One region of the Phyllobacterium sp. genome, then DNA from elsewhere that is predicted to be linked to it. Evidence: predicted binding sites of a transcription regulator. Region 1 holds the regulator's gene; each other region holds the start of a gene.
What was found. Region 1 encodes PhoB, which activates phosphate uptake and scavenging genes when phosphate is short. Its sites were predicted from a motif close to TGTCATNNANCTGTCAT; they were not measured.

Region 1 (4,130 bases):
ACGCGGGAAATTCCCGTGGTTGGGCGATTGCAACAAGTGGTCCTGACGGGCTGGAGAGCGGCCGATCCACGCTGCCCGGACACGGTCTTCGTCCGTGTCGAAGCGACACTGCACGCGCCGAATGCGGTTATTGAACTGGAAGCCAGCCAGAACCGATATCGCAATCTGATTTCCTACTTGCCAATCCCCGTCTGGCAGATAGACGCCCGGGCAGCGGGCCGTATTTTCGATCGCCTCATAGCCGGCGGTCTTAGCGACATGGCCGCCTATTCGGAAGAACACCCGGAACTCGTCGATCTTACGTGCGAACTCGTCCAGGTTTTTGACGTAAACGACGAAGCCATGGCGCTTTTCGGAGGAAAGGAACGCTCGGAGTTCATTGGCCCCGTGGCCTACCTGTTTGCAGGCACGCCGGGTGCCGCGCGACGTGTCATGCTCGCGCATTTTTCCGGTATACGAAACCACGTCGAAGAATTGAAGGTCAGAACCTTCGACGGTCGACTCATCGACGTGCTGTTGCTGATGACCTTTCCGGTCCCGGGCGAACGTCTGGACACGACGTTACTCATGATGATCGACAATACTGCACACCTCGAGGCAGAAGCGAAGTTGCGAAAGATCGAGGCGGACTTCTCCCACGCTGCACGACTTTCCACGCTGGGCGAAATGACGACGTCAATAGCGCATGAGATAAAGCAGCCGCTAGCGGCCATTCTGATGAATGCGCAAACCAGCCTGCGTTATCTCAGGAAAGCCGGACCCAATCTTGAAAAGGCAGATCAACTGACCTCTCGTGTCGTCGAGAGTGCGCAGCGCGCCAGTGATATCATCGATCGGATCCAGGACATGGCCCGCAATCGTGCGCCGACTTATGCTTTGCTCGGTTTGAATGACATCGTGCGGCAATGCCTGGTTTTTCTTCGTCACGAGAGCGAAGACAAAAACGTCGTCATCAATTTAAGGCTGGAGCCGAACCTTCCGCTAATACGCGGCGATCGAATTCAGTTGCAGCAAATCATCGTAAACCTGATCGTCAACAGCATCCAGGCCATGAAGATGGCGCCCCACACGCGACGTGAGATTTATCTCGAAACCAGTTTGGACGAGAGCGATCATGTGGCCTTCTCGATCAGGGATACCGGCATCGGCATCGCAACCGAACATATAGAGCAGATCTTCGACGGCTTCTTCACCACAAAGGAGGGTGGGTTGGGGATCGGACTGGCCATTTGCCAGTCAATCGTCAACGCCCATGGCGGGACGATTGAAGCCGCCAATCACCCAGACGGCGGTGCTGTGTTCCGCTTCTCAATCCCGACCAAAAACTCTGATGCAGCCGCGAGCAATCCGACATCGTCCAAGTACCCGCCGCTACACCGTCAGGCCTATTGATCGGTCATGGTGGACCCTTCCTTCCTCATTGGCCTGAACATAGCCAAGAGTGGTAGGGCAAGTTCATAAGAAAGACGAAATAGAATCTTGCGCCAGGCTGTGATGCAATAGGACGTTGGGAGATCATATAAAGCCGCCCCGGACGGTTCTTATGCCGTCATGAAGGGAGAAGTGGGGAGCCAGATGAGCAATGAGCCGATCTGCCGTCCGCAACGCGCAGCGTAAACTGCGTGAAAAACTGTCTCGCATCGGAATTACCGAGACAGAATTCATTATTCTGTTGAGCGGGTGCAGCGAGCGCCTGCTCATCGAAACGATCGCTAACTGCCGCGAATTGGAGATCCTGCTCAAAATGATGGGTGGCGATGTGTGATGGCGCGATTGTCGGGACATTCCACGAACACGCTCTACCAAGCCTGTTCAGGGGATCCGGTTTCCTTTGCTGTCAATCACGACTTCACCATCCTCCTTGGTGAACGCAGCTTTCTGGGGCTCGGGTAGAATCCCAAGAACGACTTCGGAAGGACGGCAGAGGCGCACCCCATTCTCAGTAACAACGAAGGGTCGATTGATAAGGATCGGATTGGCGACCATTGCATCAAGCAGTTCGTCGTCGGTCAGGGCCGAGTTATCGAGCCCGAGTTCGGCATATGGCGTGCCCTTCTCGCGAACGGCTTCCCGGACGGTGAGCCCTGCCCGGCTGATCAGCTCCTTCAAGGTTTCGCGGCTTGGCGGTGTCTTGAGATAGTCAACGATGACCGGTTCGATGCCTGCATTGCGGATCATGGCAAGCGTGTTGCGGGAGGTGCCGCACTTGGCATTGTGATAGATGGTAACGGTCATCAGGCGCACCCCTCGCTATTCTCAAACGTTCCGGCCGCTGGCGATAAAAGAGGCTCCGCAACAAGCGCGACGCCTTTAAACGGAGTTGGCCCAAAGATCAGCCGAACGAATAGCCGGCGCCGCGCACTGTGCGGATCGGATCAACCGAACGTCCGATATTGATGGCCTTGCGCAGGCGGCCGACATGGACGTCGACAGTGCGATCATCGACATAGATGTCGGCACCCCAGACATTGTCGAGGAGTTGGCCGCGTGAGAAAACCCGGCCAGGCGACTGCATCAGAAATTCGAGCAGGCGGAATTCGGTAGGGCCGAGCTTCAACTCGCGCTCCTTGCGGAAGACGCGGTGCTGTTCGCGGTCGAGCTTGAGATCGCCGAAGCTCAGCACATGCGAAAGCAGGCTCGGGTTCACGCGGCGCAGCATGGATTTGATGCGGGCCAGCAATTCAGGTGTGGAAAACGGCTTCACCATATAGTCGTCGGCACCCGTTGAGAGACCGCGAACGCGCTCGCTCTCCTCACCGCGGGCCGTGAGCATGATGATTGGCAGGATTTCGGTCTCCCGCCTCGCCCGCAGACGACGGCAAAGCTCGATGCCCGAAAGGCCGGGCAGCATCCAGTCGAGGATCAAGAGATCCGGCACGTTCTCACGCAGTGCAATTTCTGCTTCATCACCGCGTGCGATCGTCTCGACAACATAGCCTTCAGCTTCAAGATTGTAACGGAGAAGGACGCTTAGAGCTTCCTCGTCCTCCACAACGGTGATTTTGGGAGCTATTGCCATATCATGCCTTTAGTTAATTAGGACTCGGTCGTCTCGTCCACGACGATGGTGTGGGTTTGGTCTTCCTTGGGCCGCTCCGCGGGTAGTTGCGAACCGGTCACAATGTAATAAACGGTCTCGGCAATATTCGTGGCATGGTCGCCAATGCGCTCGATGTTCTTGGCGCAGAATAGAAGATGGGTACAGGCCGAAATGTTGCGCGGGTCTTCCATCATGTAGGTCAGGAGTTCGCGGAACAGTGAGGTATAGAGCGCATCGATCTCGTCGTCGCGTTCGCGTACGATGTTGACCTGCTGTACAGAGCGCGTCGCATAGGCGTCTAGCACGTCCTTCAGCTGCGTCAGGGCAAGTTCGGCAATAGTCTGCAGCCCCCGATAGACGGAAAGCGTCTGGCGTGTATCGGTCACTGCAACAACGCGCTTGGCGATGTTCTTGCCGAGATCGCCGATGCGCTCAAGATCAGACGAAATGCGGATCGTGCCGATGACTTCCCGCAGGTCGATCGCCATCGGTTGGCGCTTACCGATAATGGTAATCGCCTTTTCATCGATCTCGCGCTGGCCCGCATCAAGAATCAAATCATCGGAGATCACGCGCTGCGCCAAAGCGTTGTCGGAATTGACCATGGCGGCAACCGCCTGTTCGACCATGCGCTCGGCATGCCCACCCATCTCGGCGATCTTGTGCGTCAGGAACTTCAGTTCGTCGTCGTAAGAGCGCACAGTGTGCTGCAACTCAGTCATGTTCTTGGTCCTTGTTCCTGCGTCAGCCGAAGCGTCCGGTGATGTAGTCCTGTGTGCGCTTTTCGGTGGGGCTTGTGAACATCATCTCCGTATCTCCCACCTCTACCAGGTTGCCGAGATGGAACATGGCCGTGCGTTGCGAAACACGCGCCGCCTGCTGCATCGAGTGAGTAACGATGACAATCGTGTAGTTTTCGCGCAGTTCGTCGATAAGTTCCTCGACCTTCGCGGTGGCGATCGGATCAAGCGCGGAGCACGGCTCGTCCATCAGGATCACTTCGGGGCTGACTGCGATGGCGCGGGCAATGCAGAGGCGCTGCTGCTGACCACCCGAGAGGCCCGTGCCCGCTTCGTGCAGGCGATCCTTC
Region 2 (4,130 bases), on a different contig from region 1:
CCGGGTGACATGCCCCATCTTGCGGCCCGGGCGGGCTTCTGCCTTGCCGTAGAGGTGGACGACCGCACCGGTCTCCTTCAGGAGTTCCGGCACCCTGTCGATATCGTCGCCAATCAGATTTTCCATCACGCAATCGGAATGCCGCCGCGTATCGCCAAGCGGCAAACCGCTGATCGCGCGGATGTGCTGTTCGAATTGCGACACGGCACAGGCCGCCTCAGTCCAGTGGCCGGAATTGTGGACGCGCGGGGCAAATTCATTTGCGAGCAGGGTGCCATTGGCAAGGACGAAGAATTCGACACCAACGACGCCGACATAATTCAGGCCTTCGAGGAGCTTCCGCGCTGCATCGGCGGCAAGTCCGGCTATAGTCGACGAAACCGATACGGGCACCGTCGAGGTTGCGAGAATGCCATCCTTGTGAACGTTCTCGGCAATGTCATAAATCTTGATGTCGCCTTGCTGGTCGCGCGCGGCGATGACCGAGATCTCGCGGGTGAACTCGACCATGGCCTCGAGGATGGCGGGTACGGCGCCAATCGCGGCATATCCTGCCTTGGCGCTCTCGCCCTTGGTGCCGATGAATTTGACCTGGCCCTTGCCGTCATAGCCGAAGCGCCGCGTTTTCAATATGCCCTTGCCATCGAATGCCAACAGCGCAGCCTCGAGGTCGCCCTCGCTTTCGACGATACGCCATTGCGCCGTCGGGATGCCGACCTTGGCAAGGAAGCGCTTTTCTGCGACGCGATCCTGCGAGACCTTGAGGGCCTCCGGCGGCGGAAAGACGCTCTTCGATTCATTCAGCGCTTCCGCGGCGTCGACCGGTACATTCTCGAACTCATAGGTAATAACGTCGCTGAGTTCAGCGAGCTGTTCGAGCGCATTTGGCTCGTCATAGGCCGCGAGGATATGCTGGTTTGCAACCTGTCCGGCCGGACAATCGCCTTGAGGCTCAAGGATGACCGTTCTATAGCCCAGACGTGCTGCCGCCATCGCCAGCATGCGTCCGAGTTGTCCGCCGCCGATAATGCCTATTGTCGATCCTGGAGATATCATGCTCATGCCTCGTCAGACGGCCGCAGTGCGACCTTGTCGCTTTGCGCCTGCCGGAACTCGTCCAGCCGTGTGGCAAGCCCCGCATCGTTGAGAGCGAGAACTGCAGCCGCAAGCAATGCCGCATTCACCGCGCCGGCCCGCCCGATCGCCAGCGTACCGACCGGAATTCCCGCGGGCATCTGCACGATCGACAGCAGCGAGTCCTGGCCCGACAGGGCCTTCGATTCAACCGGAACGCCAAACACCGGCAGTGCAGTCATCGATGCCGCCATGCCCGGAAGATGTGCAGCACCGCCGGCCCCGGCAATGATGACCTTGAAACCCGCATCACGCGCGCCCTTGGCGAAGGCAACGAGCCTGTCCGGCGTCCTGTGTGCAGAGACGATACGATCGTCATGGGAAATGCCGAGCGCATCGAGCGTTTCGGCGGCGTGACGCATGGTGGCCCAGTCGGACTGGCTTCCCATGATGATAGCGACGTCAGCGCGTTTATCTGGCATTGAGCATCCTCTGAAAAACGAGGCGGTGGGAGTAGGTCGGATTAAAGGAAAAGGTTGCCCCCCGCAAGTAAACTCACGGGATCATGCCTGCACTTTATGCAATCAGGCGATTATGTCGGGGGTGATTTTATCTTCGAGCTCGATGAGCTTGTCTTTGATGATAAGTTTCTTCTTCTTCATACGCTGGATGCGAAGCTGGTCACAGCCCACCTGGATCATTGCTTGTATCGCGGCATCAAAGTCCATGTGTTCTTGTTTCAATCTTGCGACTGCCAATCGAATGTCAGCCTGATCCTGATCGGACATGCGGTGATTCCCGGTATATCTCTGTGATAGAAGCCAGTGCCTGGTTCTGGGCAAATCCGCCCTCACCAGCACGTCGCCATATCACATTTTACACCACAAGAAAATCCTACGAAACAAATTCGACAATTGCTCAAAGTGGTGGCAGACTGTCACGGCTCTGTCACAAACTTGCCGCCTGGCGAGTGGAGCATGTACGAGTTGGGCAACAAACCAAGGGAGAAGCTGGATGGCCATTGAGTCTCATCTTGAAACGCTTGAACGTAAGCATGGAGCGCTTGAAAAGCAGATTGCTGATGCGTTGTTAAGTCCCGCCTCCGACGACCTGATGATAAGCGACCTGAAACGTCGCAAGCTTATGCTGAAAGAGCAAATCGAAAGGCTGAAGTCAGCCGTTACCCACCATTAGATCACCTGAGAAAGGTACCTCGAAATTCCATCCGGCAGCTGACCCAGCGCCGCGGTGGCAGCGATAAAAAAGCCCGGCCCTCGCGTCACGCAGGGACCGGGTTTTTCTTTATCGTCTTACCCGCTCCAGAACTGATCGAGCCACAAATTCAGATGAAAGAATCCGCTATCGTCGACCGCGTAGATGCGGCGCGTGCCTTCGGATTTTACCTTGACCAGCCGCGCATCGAGTAACGCCTTCAAATGCTGTGAGACCGCGGGGCGCGAGATCGGCAGCCCGAGTGCCAGTGCGTTCACGGTTTTTGGTCCGCGGCGAAGCTCCTCGAGGAGGTAGCGGCGGTTGGGATCAGAAATTGCTGCAAAGGCATCCGTCTCGACCATGTAGGATAGTCATTTTAAACCGGCCGCATTGTCAACGGGTTTTGTAGTGCCGGATCGAAGCCCGCGCACTGCGACCCGCTACTCCGCAGGGCTTTCGGCGCGCGGATCGAGTCGAACGCTCTCCGGCGTTACCCGTTCGGCACCAGCCGTCTGGAAGTTGTCCCTGAATTCGATGGGCACTGGAGCGCGCATGCGGGAGCGGATAATAGCATGCGTCATGATCAAGACGTGAGCCAGCGCCGTGACAGCGAAAAGCGCTGCTGGCGATATGGTTTCCATGGCAAGAGCGCCCAGTATCGGACCGATCATCGTGCCGAAACCATAGAGCAGCAACAGACCGCTCGTGACCTTTACGAAATTCGCGGAGTCAGCGAAATCGTTCGCGTGAGCGACAGCGACAGGATAGAGCGCATAGGCGAGCCCGCCATAGATCGCCGTCATGATTAGAATGACGTAAGCGTTGTGCGGGGCGATCATGAAGATCAGGAGACCAATGAACGCCGCTGCCCCACCGACGATTGCAAGGACGTAGCGTCGGTCGGTGCGATCGGACATGCGTCCAACCGGAATCTGCATCAATGCGCCACCCATGACCGATGCGCTCATCATCAACGCAATCTCCGTCGTCGAAATTCCAGTCGAGGCGCCATAAACCGCGCCGAGCGTGCCGAATGCACCGTTGGCGACACCGATCAGAATACAGCCAAGAAAGGCGACGGGCGAATTTCGATACAGGGCCCTGAGATCGAGCTGTACCTCGGTCAACGGCTTCGGACTGCTGGCTGTCGAAATTGCCGTCGGAATCAGTGCGAGGCAGAAGAGAATGCCCGTTAGCATAAAGAACGTGCCCGAGCGCACATCGCCGAAGCCGATCATCATTTGCCCGACCGTGATCGATGCGAAGTTGACTACCATGTAGAGACCAAAAATCTGGCCGCGATTGGTATTCGTCGCCCTTTCATTCAGCCAGCTCTCGATGACCATGTAGGACCCCGCCATTGCAAAGCCCGTCAGTGCGCGCAGGACGATCCAGGCGGTCGGCTCGACGAGGATACCGGTCAAAAGGGCAACGATCGCCGCGATGGAGGCAAAGGCGCTGAAAGCCCGCACATGGCCAACCCGTCGCACCAGGCGCGGTGCAAGCAGGCAGGAGGTTATGAAGCCTCCCGCCCAGGCCGTTCCAAGGAGACCGAGCGACGACGTTGAAAAGCCCTCCGCACCGCCGCGTAGTGGCAGCAGCAGGCCGTGCAGGCCGGACGCCATGACAAGAAACGATGTGCCGCAGAGGAGCGCAAAAACCTGAATGAACGAACGAAACACGGCAAAACCTTGAATGAGAATGATGGGAGCACCCGACTCGTGAACTCCGCCGGCATAGAATTCGTTTCAAGGAGCAATACGGAAACTTGATGGCATCCTTATTGCGCTTGTCGAAATATCAGGCCTTACCGGAATAGCGCCTCGGCGGCGACCTTGCTGTCG
Region 3 (4,130 bases), on a different contig from region 1:
TCGGCGTCTCGCCCGAATAGGCGCGGGCCGCGACATCGGACGGCTCTTCGCGCGCCAGCGCCGCGATCGCCTTCACGGCGGCCATCTTCATTTCCTCGTTGATCGCCCTTGCACCGCAATCGAGGGCGCCGCGGAAAATATAGGGGAAGCAGAGAACGTTGTTAACCTGATTGGGGAAATCCGAGCGGCCGGTACAGATCATCGCGTCGGCGCGCGCCGCACGTGCCTCTTCCGGCATGATCTCGGGTGTCGGATTGGCAAGGGCCATGATCAGCGGGTTGGGCGCCATCTGCTTCAGAAGCTCGGGCTTCAGCACGCCGGCGGCGGAAAGGCCGAGGAAGACATCGGCGCCGCCAATGACATCGGCGAGGACGCGGGCGTCCGTCTTCTGTACATAGACCGATTTCCAGCGGTCCATCAGCGTATTGCGACCTTCATAAACAACGCCGTCGATATCGCAGACCCAGATGTTCCTGCGGTCGGCACCGAGCTTGACGAGAAGATTGAGGCAGGCGAGGGCAGCAGCACCGGCGCCTGATGCAACGATCTTGACCTTGGAAAGGTCCTTGCCGGCGAGTTCCATGCCATTGAGAATCGCGGCCGCAACGATGATGGCCGTGCCGTGCTGGTCGTCATGAAAGACCGGTATGTTCATCTTGGCGCGCAGCTGCTCCTCGACCTCGAAGCATTCCGGCGCCTTGATGTCCTCGAGGTTGATGCCGCCGAAAGTCGGTTCGAGCGCAGAGACGACGTCGACGATGCGGTTGATTTCGTTGGCATCGATCTCAATGTCGAAAACGTCGATATTGGCGAACTTCTTGAAGAGCACGGCCTTGCCTTCCATGACCGGCTTGGAGGCGAGGGGGCCGATATTGCCGAGGCCGAGCACGGCCGTTCCGTTGGAAATGACGGCGACGAGATTGGCGCGGCTCGTATAGTCGGCAGCAGTCGCCGGATCTTCGTGAATGGCGAGGCAGGGTGCTGCAACGCCGGGCGAGTAGGCGAGCGCAAGGTCGCGCTGGTTGCCGAGTGTCTTGGTGGCCTGGATTTCCAACTTACCCGGCTGCGGAAAGCGGTGATAGAACAGCGCGCTTTCGTCGAGGTCAGAGCTGCTGGGCGTTTTATCCTTGGCCATGGAGCGGGTCCTTCCGGAAATTGGTGCTGCACGTTCACAAATCGTCGATTCAGGCATTTCTAGCACGCTTGAATAACATCCAGACGCATAAATGAAGTCCATTTTGTTACAAGTGTTTATCGTGCGAAAACGCGTAGTTTTCCGCATCGTCATATGATTGTGACATGAATCGGGTTTGTGTCAGCGCAACCGGACGCCTTTGCGTCAGCGCTGAACGGAGATCAGCATCATGGTCGAGAACGAGGCCCGCAAGTTCCGCACACTTTTCTTATCCGATGTCCATCTCGGTTCGAAAGGTGCGAAAGCCAGCTTTCTTCTGGATTTCCTGAAATATCACGACGCCGATACGATCTATCTCGTCGGCGATATCGTTGATGGCTGGCGTCTGCGGCGCAACTGGCACTGGCCGCAGGAACACAACGATATCGTGCAGAAGCTCCTGCGCAAGAGCCGCAAGGGAGCCCGCATCCTCTATGTCGCCGGCAACCACGATGAGTTCCTGCGCGACTTCCAGGGCACCCACTTCGGCGGTATCGAGGTCATGGACCGGACGATGCACGAAACGGCGGATGGACGAAAATTCCTTGTCATTCACGGCGATCAATTCGATGTGGTCGTGCGCAACGCACGTCATATTGCCTATCTCGGCGACTGGGCCTATGACGCCGCCCTTGCAATCAACACCATCATGAACAAGGTGCGGCGCATGCTTGGCCTGCGCTACTGGTCGTTCTCGGCCTGGGCAAAGTTCCGTGTCAAGAAGGCCGTCAATTTCATCGGATCCTTCCAGACCGTCGTTTCTGATGAAGCGCGTCGCATTGGCGCGGATGGTGTGATTTGCGGCCATATCCATCACGCAACGATCGAACAGATCGACGGCATCGAATACATCAATACCGGCGACTGGGTCGAAAGCTGCACGGCCATCGTCGAGCACTATGACGGCCGCATGGAACTCTTGTCGTGGACGCATCTGATCGGGGAACAGGCTGGCTTTGCGCCTGTCATCCGCCTCGACGACAAGCGTCCAAAGGCGGCGAATGCGGCCTGAGGCAAGCGACCAGCCAAAACGGCTCATCATCGTTTCCGACGCCTGGCATCCCCAGGTCAATGGCGTCGTGCGAACTCTGACCAAACTGCGCGAGCAGATGGAGGCGCGCGGCTTCGAGGTGACGATCATCTCGCCAGCCGACTATCGCTCGGCGCCTTGTCCGACCTATCCGGAAATCCGTCTGGCGCTGACGCTTCCGCATGCGGTCAAGGCGCGGATCGAAGCCTTGCAGCCGGCCTTTGTTCATATCGCCACGGAAGGCCCGCTTGGCATCATGGCGCGGCGGGCCTGCCTCAAGAACAATTGGCGCTTTACCACCAGTTTTCATACCCGATTTCCGGAATATATGCGCGAGCGCCTGCCCGTACCGCTCGCCTGGTCCTATGCATTCCTGCGCCGCTTTCACAACGCCGCTGAATCCTGCCTCGTGCCGACGCAATCGATCAATGATGAACTGGTTGATCGCGGATTCACGACGCTCAAGGTGTGGACGCGCGGCGTCGATCGCAAGCTCTTCCGCCCCCAACCGCAGGTCGATCTCGAGTTGCCACGTCCGATCTTCCTTTGCGTAGGGCGCGTTGCGCCCGAAAAAAACCTCGAGGCGTTTCTGTCGCTGGATTTGCCGGGTACCAAACTCATCGTCGGCGATGGACCCGACCTGGCGGAGCTGAAGCGCAAATATCCAGGTGCCGCCTTTGCCGGTAAGAAGGAGGGTGAGGCGCTGGCACGATGCTATGCGGGCTCCGACGTGTTCGTCTTTCCAAGCCGCACCGATACCTTCGGGCTGGTGCTCCTCGAAGCGATTGCCTGCGGCGTGCCGGTCGCGGGCTATCCGGTTCCCGGCCCCAAGGATGTGATTGGCGTTTCCTGTGCCGGCGTTCTGTCCGAGGATTTGCGCGAGGCCGCACTGGGCGCGCTTGCCATGGGCAGCGTCGATCCCGATGCCAAGCTCAAAAGCTTCAGCTGGGAGGCCTGCGCCGATATTTTCGAGAGCGTGCTGACGACAATCGTCCCGTCCCGGGAAGCCGTGGCCGTCAAGAGGTCAAGGATCAAACGCGCCATGTCGGCCCGGCAGCCATCGGACATTTAGCGCACCAGTAAATATCTCCAGCATTTCTAGGCAGTTGCCGAATTTCGTGATAGGTGCGGCTGCAGGTGAATCACAATTGCGATTCTTCCCCAGCCGTCTTCGATCTTCCGAAAGTCCTGCAATGATCACCGCCTCAGCGGATCCGGGTCTGGATAAGCCGTCTCGCTTTGAGTTGCGTGTCGCTCTGGCCTATTTTGCCATCTTCGCTTCAAGCGGACTGCATCTGCCTTATTTTCCCCTGTGGCTCGAGTTCCGGTCGCTGACCGCGACACAGATTTCCATTGTCCTCTCAATGCCGCTTTTCGTGCGTGTCATTGCGGCGCCACTTGTTTCCATGCTTGCGGACCGGTCGAATGATCGGGCGCACATCTTGAGCACTGCCACGGTGCTCGCGGTGATCGTGGCTGGCTTCTACTTTGTGCCTTTCGGATTTACCGGCATATTGTTCGTCTCATTGATGCTTGCACCGCCCTGGACATCCCAGGTGCCGCTTGCCGATACGATCGCCCTTTCGGGCGTGCGCCGCTATGGCGCGGATTTCGCCAAGATGCGGGTCTGGGGTTCGATTTCTTTTCTGCTCGCCTCATTTGCCGGCGGGATCTTCATCCAGTACTTTGGCGAAAAGATCATACCTTCGGCCCTGCTTGGAGCCTTGCTCGCCGCCTGCGTGGCGAGTTTTTTCGTTCCCCGCATCGGTAAGCCACGCCGGCTCTCGCCGCTTTCGGATGTCGATATTGCCGATGCGGGCAGGGCGTTGCGCCGCCCGGCCTTTGTCACCTTTCTGATCGCCACCGGAATCACCCAGGCTAGCCACGCCTATGGCTACAGTTTCTCTGCCATCTATTGGAAGTCGA

Region 2: the regulator PhoB is predicted to act here: its motif matches at 2,010-2,026, upstream of AAAB35_RS16375 (DUF465 domain-containing protein).
Region 3: the regulator PhoB is predicted to act here: its motif matches at 1,283-1,299, upstream of AAAB35_RS28650 (UDP-2,3-diacylglucosamine diphosphatase).

Annotation. Positions count from the first base shown of each region.
Region 1 covers NZ_JBBNAM010000211.1:6,033-10,162, forward strand. Annotated here, with positions in the region: gene AAAB35_RS14495 (ATP-binding protein) at 1-1,392, shown strand, start outside; gene AAAB35_RS14500 (hypothetical protein) at 1,583-1,765, shown strand; gene arsC (arsenate reductase (glutaredoxin)) at 1,813-2,235, opposite strand; gene phoB (phosphate regulon transcriptional regulator PhoB) at 2,333-3,019, opposite strand; gene phoU (phosphate signaling complex protein PhoU) at 3,037-3,762, opposite strand; gene pstB (phosphate ABC transporter ATP-binding protein PstB) at 3,785-4,130, opposite strand, start outside.
Region 2 covers NZ_JBBNAM010000234.1:563-4,692, reverse strand. Annotated here, with positions in the region: gene AAAB35_RS16390 (5-(carboxyamino)imidazole ribonucleotide synthase) at 1-1,062, opposite strand, end outside; gene purE (5-(carboxyamino)imidazole ribonucleotide mutase) at 1,059-1,556, opposite strand; gene AAAB35_RS16380 (DUF465 domain-containing protein) at 1,659-1,862, opposite strand; gene AAAB35_RS16375 (DUF465 domain-containing protein) at 2,089-2,268, shown strand; gene AAAB35_RS16370 (metalloregulator ArsR/SmtB family transcription factor) at 2,385-2,648, opposite strand; gene AAAB35_RS16365 (MFS transporter) at 2,727-3,968, opposite strand; gene AAAB35_RS16360 (DUF1192 domain-containing protein) at 4,094-4,130, opposite strand, start outside.
Region 3 covers NZ_JBBNAM010000438.1:6,223-10,352, forward strand. Annotated here, with positions in the region: gene AAAB35_RS28645 (NADP-dependent malic enzyme) at 1-1,135, opposite strand, end outside; gene AAAB35_RS28650 (UDP-2,3-diacylglucosamine diphosphatase) at 1,365-2,186, shown strand; gene AAAB35_RS28655 (glycosyltransferase family 1 protein) at 2,176-3,276, shown strand; gene AAAB35_RS28660 (MFS transporter) at 3,398-4,130, shown strand, end outside.